DNA from 3 places in the Aeromonas bestiarum genome. Region 1 is predicted to be linked to each of the others. Evidence: predicted binding sites of a transcription regulator. Region 1 holds the regulator's gene; each other region holds the start of a gene.
What was found. The regulator MetJ, encoded in region 1, represses methionine synthesis genes. The targets are predictions, from matches to a motif close to AGANNTCTAGANNTCT.
Positions count from the first base shown of each region.

Region 2: metN (methionine ABC transporter ATP-binding protein MetN) is a predicted target of MetJ. The motif match lies at 1,277-1,292, and genes of this name have one in related genera.
Region 3: metA (homoserine O-acetyltransferase MetA) is a predicted target of MetJ. The motif match lies at 1,927-1,942, and genes of this name have one in related genera.

Region 1 covers NZ_CP064746.1:541,038-544,309, forward strand. Annotated here, with positions in the region: gene IU367_RS02590 (aromatic amino acid transport family protein) at 1-33, shown strand, start outside; gene IU367_RS02595 (tRNA-binding protein) at 105-443, opposite strand; gene IU367_RS02600 (AraC family transcriptional regulator) at 528-1,286, opposite strand; gene metJ (met regulon transcriptional regulator MetJ) at 1,323-1,646, opposite strand; gene metB (cystathionine gamma-synthase) at 1,857-3,029, shown strand; gene IU367_RS02615 (bifunctional aspartate kinase/homoserine dehydrogenase II) at 3,029-3,272, shown strand, end outside.
Region 2 covers NZ_CP064746.1:3,720,821-3,724,092, forward strand. Annotated here, with positions in the region: gene ppgK (polyphosphate--glucose phosphotransferase) at 1-434, shown strand, start outside; gene IU367_RS17195 (hypothetical protein) at 500-955, opposite strand; gene metN (methionine ABC transporter ATP-binding protein MetN) at 1,427-2,470, shown strand; gene IU367_RS17205 (methionine ABC transporter permease) at 2,547-3,200, shown strand; gene metQ (methionine ABC transporter substrate-binding lipoprotein MetQ) at 3,227-3,272, shown strand, end outside.
Region 3 covers NZ_CP064746.1:435,513-438,784, reverse strand. Annotated here, with positions in the region: gene IU367_RS02110 (Lrp/AsnC family transcriptional regulator) at 1-262, opposite strand, end outside; gene IU367_RS02105 (cyclin-dependent kinase inhibitor 3 family protein) at 420-938, shown strand; gene metA (homoserine O-acetyltransferase MetA) at 956-1,900, opposite strand; gene IU367_RS02095 (cyclic di-GMP phosphodiesterase) at 2,044-3,272, shown strand, end outside.

The DNA of each region.
Region 1 (3,272 bases):
GTCTCGGCGCTGATCTTCAGCCTGTTGAAGTAACAGCGCGCTGCGGCAAAAAATGAGAGAGGCGACCCCGGGGTCGCCTCTCTTTTTTCATGGGGCCAAGGGCATCAGCCCAGCTTGGCGCCGTTCTCCACCACTTGTTCCGGAATGGCCATCACCACGGCGCCATCGGCCCGGTAGAAACCGGTCAGCAGAAACTCCGACTGGATGGGGCCTATCTGTTTGGGGGGAAAGTTCACCACGGCGACGATTTGGCGTCCCACCAGATCCTCCGGGCGATAGAGATCCGTTATCTGGGCGCTGCTCTTGCGCACCCCGAGCTCGGGGCCGAAATCCGCCCACACCTTGTAGGCGGGCCGGCGCGCTTCGGGGAAGGGCTCGACCCGCACCAGGGTGCCCACTCTCAGCTCTACCATCTCGAAATCCTGCCAGCTAATGGTCTGCATCTTGGCTCCTCGTTTCACACACCTTGCATTGGCCTCAGCATGCCTCGAAACGGCGCTGGCTGTCTTCGGTGACTGGCCGCCCTGTTACGGCAGAAGGCCGTTTTGCTGGCGCCAGAGGGAAGGGGTCAGCCCGCTCTCGGTCAGGAAGCGCTCGGCGAAGGCCCCCTGATTCTGGTAGCCGCAGCGACTGGCGATCTCGCCTATGGGCAGTTGGGTGTGGGCAAGCAGGGTGCGTGCCAGCGTCATGCGCCGTGCCCGTATGTAGTGGGAGACGCTCATCCCCAGCTGCTGGCGAAAGGCGTGCTTGAACTGGCTCTGACCGAGGCAGGCGATGGCGGCGAGCCGCTCATTGCCGAGGGGCTCGGCGAGGTGGGCCTCGATATGGCGCTGCACCTTGAGGATACGGGTGGCAAGACGAGGGGGAGCAGAGGAGTGCACTCCTTGCCCTTGTGCCAGCAGGGAGAGCCACACCTGCTCCATGCCCGCCACCTGGCGCCCCTCGGCCACCATGCGGTGCAGGAAGGCGAGGTAGTGGCGCTGGGGCTCGTCCAGTTCGATAAAGGGGTGGGCCGCCAGATCGCCGGGGAGCCAGTCGCTCTCCTGCACCAGAAATGAGAGGGCCGGGTCGGCGGCGTAGTCGTGCCGCTCGCCCGGGGCTATCACGCAGACAAAACCGGGGGCGAGGCGACGCCCCTGGCCCTGCACCTCGATCTCAATGGGACCACCGAGAGGGATCACCAGCTGGGCGAAGTCGTGGCTGTGGCTGCAGATGTCACTCTGGTAGCGGCGCAGGCTGAAGGGGGAGGTTGCGGATAGCAATGACGCGGCACTGGGCCGCGTCATCGAAGGGGGTTTGCTGTTTGGCATAGGTCGCAGGTATTACTCTGCGTCGAAATCTTCGATCTCTTTGCCCAGCGCTTCCATGATGGCGCGCACCTCGGCGGGGACGCTGTCCGGATGATCCTTGCGCAGATCGTCGTCGCAGGGCAGCGGCTGGCCGGTGAACGCGTGCAGGAAGGCTTCACAGAGCAGCTCACTGTTGGTCGCATGACGCAGGTTGTTCACCTGGCGACGGGTGCGCTCGTCGGTCAACACCTTCAACACCTTGAGCGGGATCGAGACGGTAATCTTCTTGACCTGTTCGCTCTTCTTACCGTGTTCCGCGTAGGGGCTGACGTAGTCGCCGTTCCACTCTGTACCCATGATCCACCTGTTCTCGTTTGGCCGTGAGCGCGGATTTTAACCCTTGTGGAAATTAATGGCAATCCAACAGCAAAGCCATTTAGACGTCTGGAAGTGTTGACGGCTTTTTTATGCTGGCGTAAGGTGGTTCACCATAGGCCAGCAATGGCAGGATAGCCGTGGCAGAGGCAGAACGGCCATCGCCCAGCGACAGTTCAAGGAGAGAGTGACATGACCCACAAGGCCACCCAGGCGGTACGCACCGGGATTGAGACAGACACACAGCACGGTGCCGTGGTGCCGCCCATCTACCTCTCCAGCAACTACACCTTTGCCGACTTTGGCGAGCCCCGTCAATACGATTATGCCCGATCCGGCAACCCGACCCGCACCAATCTGGCGGATGCGCTGGCGGCGCTGGAAGGGGGCGCCGGTGCCGTGGTGACCGGCACCGGCATGGGGGCCATCCATCTGGTGACGACGGCCCTGCTCAAGGCGGGGGATCTGCTGATCGCCCCCCATGACTGTTACGGCGGCACCTGGCGCCTGTTCGAGTATCTGGCGGCCAAGGGCCACTACCGGGTGCAGTTCGTCGATCAGGGGGATGAAGCCGCGCTGGCCGAGGCCCTGGCGCAGAAGCCGGCACTGGTGTGGGTGGAGACCCCCTCCAACCCACTGCTGCGGGTGGTGGACATAGCCGCCATCGCCGCCGCCTCCCATGAAGTGGGGGCCCAGGTGGTGGTGGACAACACCTTCCTCTCGCCGCTGCTGCAACAGCCGCTGGCACTCGGTGCCGACCTGGTGGTGCACTCCACCACCAAGTACATCAACGGCCACTCAGACGTGGTGGGCGGCGTGGCCATTGCCAAGGAGCAGCCACTGGCCGAGTCGCTGGTATGGTGGGCCAACTGCCTGGGGCTCACCTCCGGGGCGTTCGACTCCTACCTCACCCTGCGTGGCCTGCGCACCCTGGCTCCCAGATTGCGTGCCCATCAGGAGAACACGGATCGCATCCTCGCCTTCCTGCAGCAACAGCCGCTGGTCAAAAAAATCTATCACCCCAGCCTGCCGACCCATCCGGGCCACGATATTGCGCGCCGTCAACAGTCCGGCTTCGGCGCCATGCTAAGTTTTGAACTCGATTGCAGCGAGGCCGGATTGCGCACCTTCCTCGCGGCCCTCACCCTCTTCTCGGTGGCCGAGTCCCTCGGCGGGGTGGAGAGTCTGGTGGCCCATCCGGCCAGCATGACCCACAGGGCCATGACACCGGCGGCGCAGCAGGCGGCGGGCATCAGCGCCCAGCTGTTGCGGCTGTCGGTCGGCATTGAACACGGTGAAGACCTGGTGGCCGATCTGGCTCAGGCTTTTGAACAGGCGCAGCAGGCAGAGCAGGTAGCGAAGTAATGGAACAGCAGCAACAAGGAGAGATCGCGGTGGCAACAGAAGCAGGATTGAAGCGGCGCCATGTGCACAAGTTTGGTGGCAGCAGTCTGGCGGATCCGGTCTGCTATCGCCGGGTCGCGGCTATCGTCGAGCAGCAGGTTGGCGGAGATGAACTGATCGTGGTCTCTGCCGCCGGCAAGACCACCAACCGGTTGATCCAGCTGGTGGAGCTGGCCGAGGCGGGGGACGAGGCCGCCGGTGAAG
Region 2 (3,272 bases), 1.6 Mb from region 1:
CCGGCCTGGCCGAGATGCGCTTCGGGACCGGCAAGGATCGCAGCAAGGGTGTCATCATCCTCATCACGGTCGGCACCGGCATAGGCACAGCCGTGTTCGTCAATGGCCAGCTGCTGCCCAACACCGAGCTGGGTCATCTGATGCTGGAAGGCATGGTTGCCGAGCACTACTGCTCGGATGCGGTGCGCAAGCGCGAGGATCTCTCCTGGAGCCGCTGGGGAAAACGCTTCAACAAATACCTAGCTCGCCTCGAGTTTCTGTTCTCTCCCGACCTCTTCATTCTGGGGGGCGGCAGCTCCTCCAAGCTCGACAAGTTCATCGACAAGATTGAGACCCGGGCCCCCCTGGTGGCGGCCGCCAACCTCAATCAGGCCGGCATCATAGGCGCCGCCCTCCATGCCGCCGAGCTCAGCATGGAACAGGCCCCTCGCTGAGCCGGACGCCTGGCAGATGATGAGAGAGGCCCGGCAGATGCCGGGCCTCTCTTATTACCTCTGTGCTAGATATCGTCGAGTCTATGCACCCCGTGCACCAGCCGGGTCAGGCGGGTCTGCTCCAGCAATGACAGCGCACTCAGCAGGGCGGCCGTCTCTTCCGTCGGGCATTCGCGGGCCAGGTGGCCCAGCTCGCCGATGAGCTTCTCCTCCTGACGGCACACCTGCTGCACTATGTCCTGAGTCTGGGCCGTGGCAGGCAGTGACAGCCGCTGGATGTCAGGCAGCAGATCCTCGCTGAACCCTCGCTCAAGCCAAGTCTCCCTGATCCCGCCCCCCAGCTGGCCCAGGTAGTCGTGCAGATGGGCCCTGGCCGCTTCCTCCCGCTCTTGCAGATAGGCCAGCAGCATGCGGCTGCGCTCGCCATCCACCTCGGCCATCAGCCGCCCGTAACAGAGCCCGAGCTGGTGATGAACCAGTTCCAGATACAGCAGCAAGTCCTTGATCTGTTGAAATCGCATTGCTCTGCCCTCCCGCATACCATGTCCTTTCAGTATAAAAAACAGGCAATTGCAATCCAAGTCCAAGCGTGGCGCTTGTTGCGCTGCATCAAGACGCAGGCCAAGAAAGCAGCGATCAGAACAAAGTGGAATGATTTGTGCCAATCCGGGTGCGATAGCAGCATGACCAGGCAAACCCGACTCGCGACTAATAAAGAAGGAGATAAGACCACATTTACCATGTGATATTCGGCGATATAGCTACACTGCCAAATACAATATTGATGTGAGCGAGATCACCGTCCGCGTTAGTCGGCAGACGGGAATCCTTAGCACTTTTTTAGACGTCTAGAAGTATAAACACGCGTTGACACAGCCATCCAGACATCTTAGCATCATCCTCCATGATGACAGAGCAACCCAGTGGAACCTCTGCCCAATTCACCCGCCTGTAGCGCCCTGTGCTTTAAGGCTGTTAGCACGGAAGAATCCATGATTAAGTTGAACGGTCTCAACAAAGTCTACGGTAAAGGCAGTGATGCCGTGCACGCCCTGCGTGACGTGAGCCTGCATGTGCCACAAGGCAAGATTTTCGGGGTGATCGGCGCCTCGGGGGCCGGCAAGAGTACCCTCATTCGTTGCGTCAACCTGCTGGAGCGCCCGACAGAGGGCCAGGTCATCGTCGATGGCCAGGATCTGGTCGCCCTGCCGGAGCGGGAGCTGACCCAGGCCCGCCGCCAGATCGGGATGATTTTCCAGCACTTCAACCTGCTCTCCTCCCGTACCGTGTTCGCCAATATAGCGTTCCCGCTGGAGCTGGCAGGCTGGAGCAAGGCCCAGATCCAGGCCCGGGTCGACGAATTGCTGGCCCTGGTCGGGCTGGAAGCGCGCGCCCACGCCTATCCGTCCGAGCTGTCAGGCGGTCAGAAGCAGCGCGTCGCCATCGCCCGCGCCCTGGCGCCGGCCCCCAAGGTACTGCTGTGTGACGAGGCCACTTCGGCCCTGGATCCGCAGACTACCCGTTCGATCCTGAGCCTGCTCAAGGAGATCAACGTCAAACTGGGGCTCACCATCTTGCTCATCACCCACGAGATGGACGTGGTGAAGGGGATCTGTGATGACGTCGCCATCATCAGCGACGGCAGCCTGATCGAGCAGGGCGAGGTCGCCTGGTTCTTCAGCAACGCCAAGACCCAGCTGGCACGGGACTTCATCCACTCCACCATACATCTGGAGGTGCCGCAGGAGTATCAGGACAGGATGAGTGCCGAGCGGGTGGCCAACAGCTATCCGCTGGTGAAGCTCGGCTTTACCGGCAGCACGGTCGATACGCCCCTGATTTCCGAGGCAAGCCGTCGCTTCAACATCGACATCAGCATTCTGAGCGCCGATATCGAGTACGCCGGGGGCGTCAAGTTCGGCTTCCTGCTGGCGGAGCTGTTCGGGGATGAGGCCCAGTGCGAAGCCACCCAGCAGTTCCTGATAGACAATCATATTCAGCTGGAGGTCATGGGTTATGTCCGCAGCAATGACTGATCTGCTCATCACTGCCCTCAAGGGCTGCCAGACGCAGTCCCTGATCACAATCGCATTCAGCTGGAGGTAATGGGTCATGTCCGAAGCAATGATTAATCTGCTGGTCACAGCGCTCGGCGATACCCTGCTGATGGTGTTTGCCTCCGCCCTGTTTGGCTGCCTGCTCGGCCTGCCGCTGGGTGTGGCACTGCACGTGACCAAGGCGGGCCAGATCCTGGCCAACCCGGCCCTGAACAAGTTGCTCGGCATCCTGGTCAACATTGGCCGCTCAGTGCCCTTCATCATTCTGCTGGTCGCCATCATTCCGCTGACCCGGCTGATCGTCGGCACCAGCATAGGCACCATAGCCGCCATAGTGCCGCTGACCATAGGTGCCGTGCCCTTCATCGCCCGTCTGGTGGAAGGAGCCCTGATGGAGGTGCCGGACGGCTTGCTGGAAGCGGCCAAGGCCATGGGTGCCAAACCCCTGCAAATCATTACCAAGGTGCTGCTGCCCGAGGCCCTGCCCGGCATAGTCAACAGCGTCACCATTACCCTGGTCACGCTGGTGAACTACTCCGCCATGGCCGGTGCCATCGGAGGCGGTGGTCTGGGTGATGTGGGTATTCGCTACGGCTACCAGCGCTTTGATCCCACCGTCATGCTGGCAACCGTCGTCATTCTGGTTTTACTGGTTCAACTCATCCAGAGCGCAGGTGAGCGCCTGGTCAACACATGTGATCATCGTTAATCGTCGATTTCTGACAGGAGGTTTTTATGAAATTTGGCATTAAATCCGTTGCGGCTGCCCTGCTGGCTGGCC
Region 3 (3,272 bases), 110 kb from region 1:
CGTCGCGGAAGGCATCGATGATCTGGCGGCTGTGACGCGCCAGTTGCAGCGAGACCATGGCCTGGATATGGCCACCGAGCGCCTGGTGATCCACTTCGCAATGGGCGCCCTTGAGCACCCCGTCCTGTTGCAGCTTGCGCACCCGCTCCAGGCAGGTGGACGGCGCCACGCCGACCAGGGCAGCCAGATCCTTGTTGGTCATGCCCGCATCGCGAAACAGATGGGCCAGGATATCCAAATCCAGTTGATCCAGGTTTCTCATCTTAACTCCTTGAACCGATCAATTTTTTAGACTCTGCCCGTAAACCGGGCCGAACACAACGCAGATTGACATCGGGGCCGCGCCCCCTATGCTTTGGCGCACTCAGAAACCGGCCATGCCGGCTCGCCTCGCCCTTGATGGCCTCATAAGGACCTTTATGCACCCGTCTCACCCCTTCTGGAGCCAGGAAGTGCCCCGCGTCGATGGCCAGCTGCTGCTGACCCCCTGCCCCGGCACCCAGCAGGTGGCTCTGCCACTGGCACTGGATCAGCTCAGGCTGGCGGGAGCCCACGGCGTGCTGACCCTGATGACGGAGGCCGAACTGGCCCGGCTCGCACTGAGCCGGCTTGGCCCCCAGGTCGAGGCGAGCGGCATGCGCTGGTTCCACCTGCCCATCGAAGACGATCAGGCCCCCGATGCCGCCTTCGAACAGGCCTGGCAACAGGCTCTGCCGCAACTGACCGGCCTGCTGCGCGAGGGCAAACACCTGGTCATCCACTGCAAGGGGGGCAGCGGCCGCACCGGTCTGGTCGCGGCCGCACTGCTTGTCTCCCTCGGCCAGCCACAGCAGGAGGCCATGGCCGCCATCCGGGCCCACAGGCCCAAAGCCTTCACCCTGGCGGTGCATCGCCAGTGGCTCGACGCCCTGACCGCACGACGGGAGCAGGCCGACTGAGCCTGCCACTCTGATCCTTACTTGGGCTGCTGGTAGGTAAACACCTTGCCTATGTCCTCCACCCGATAGCTGGTGAGCTGATAGACGTAGTAGTTGAGCCAGTTTGAGAACAGCAGGTGGCCGTGACTGCGCCAGCTGGCGCGCGGGGTCTGGCCGGGATCGTTGGCCGGGTAATAGTTGACCGGGATGACGGGCTCGAGCCCGGCCGCCAGATCCCGCCGATACTCCCCATCCAGGGTCAGCACATCGTATTCAGGGTGACCGGTGACGAACACCTGGCGGCAATCCTTGGTCGCCGCCAGATAGACCCCGGCTTCCTCCGACTCGGCAAAGATCTGCAGGTCGGTGTGGGCGCGGATAAGATCCCCGTCAAACGCCGCATAGCGGGAGTGGGGCGCCACGAATTCATCGTCGAAGCCGCGCAGCAGCGGCTCGTGCTCATCGAGCCTGTGGTGGCGATAGATGCCGGAGAGCTTCTCGCCGTGGGTCTGTTTTTCCATGCCATACAAGGCTTTCAGCGCCGCCTGCACCGCCCAGCAGAGAAACAGGGTCGAGGTCACGTGCTGATGGGACCACTCTATGATCTCGACGATGCGCGGCCAGTAGACCACCTCCTCGAACTCCACCAGCCCGAGCGGCGCCCCCGTGATGATCATGCCGTCGTAGTTGTTGGCCCGCACCTGTTCGAAGTCGTGATAGAAGTTCTCCAGGTGTGCCTGGGGCGTGTTCTTCGACTCCCGATCGTCGATGCGCAGCAGATCCACGTCCACCTGCAACGGCGAGTTGGAGAGCATCCGCATCAGCTGGATCTCGGTTTCAATCTTCTTGGGCATCAGGTTGAGGATCAACACTCGCAACGGGCGTATGTTCTGGGTGACGGCCCTGGATTCCGTCATCACGAAGATGTTCTCCTGCCCCAGCACTTCGGCGGCGGGTAACTGATCCGGGATCTTGATCGGCATGCTTACTCCCTGTACTGCATCGGTAAATATGTCTGGACATCCAGAAGCCTATAATAAAGCGTCTACCCTGTCATCAGATACCTTTTGTATTCACCTCCGCCTTTGACTAGCATACGGCTCATGTGTCTCTCGCAGCCAAGACAATGACAGGTATCAAGATTTCCGTAGACCGACTGCAAGTCGGCAATTTCGTCTCTCTGCCACTGGGTTGGCGCGAACACCCCTTCCTGTTTTCCAGCTTCAAGCTCAAGACTGAAGAGGAGATAGAGCTGATCCGCCGGCTCGGCCTAAAGCTCGTTACCATCATCCCCGACAAGAGCGATGCGCCGCCAAAGCCGCTGAGCCAGATCCAGCCGCAACCGACCGAGGCGCCGGACACCTCCCAGCGCCAGGCCGAGATGCAGCTGGAAAAAGAGCGCCGCATCGAGCAATTGCAGCAGTATCGCCGCGACTTGCAGCAGTGCGAGAAGCAGTTCCAGCAGTCACTGGCGCAGGTGCGCAGCGTGATGAGCAAGATCCAGTCCCGCCCCCTCAACGCCATCGGCGAGGCGCAGGAGCTGATCAACGCCATGACCGAGCAGCTGCTGTCGGTGGACGAGATGGTGCTGCACCTGGTCTCCGACAGCGAGGATGGCAACAACCTCTACTTCCACTCCCTCAACGTCAGCGTGCTCAGCATGCTGCTGGCCAAGGAGTGCAACATGTCGGCCGACGAGATCCGCCAGGTCGGCATGGGCGCCCTGTTCCACGACATCGGCAAGCTGAAGATCCCGAGCCAGATACTGCGCAAGACGGAGCCGCTGACCAAGCCGGAGCAGAACCTGATGGCCCAGCACCCGCGCTACGGCCTGGATCTGCTCAATCTGGCCAAGGATTTTCCGGCCGGGGCCAAGGGAATCGTGCTGCATCACCACGAATACCTGGATGGCAGCGGGCCCGAGGGGCTCAAGAAGGGGCAGCTCGACCCCCTCACCCAGATGGTGTCGCTGATCAACGAATACGACAACCTCTGCCACCTGCAGGCCAAGGTGCCCTACTCGGCCCTGAGCGGCCTCTACAAGCAGCGCAAGGCCCAGTTCAACCCTGAATACCTCAGCATGCTGATCCGGCTGATGGGCATATACCCGCCCGGCAGCGTGGTGCAGCTCTCCAACGGTCAGGTGGGGCTGGTGATGTCGGTGAATGCCTCCCGCCTGCTCTATCCCTCTGTGCTGGTGTACGATCCCCGCATCCCGCGCCAGGAGGCGGCCATCATAGATCTGCAACAGGCCGAGCTCTCCATCGCCAAGGTGATCCACCCCAAACGACTGCCCCCGGCGGTGTTCGAGTACCTCAATCCACGTACCCGGATCAGCTACTACTTCGAACACGC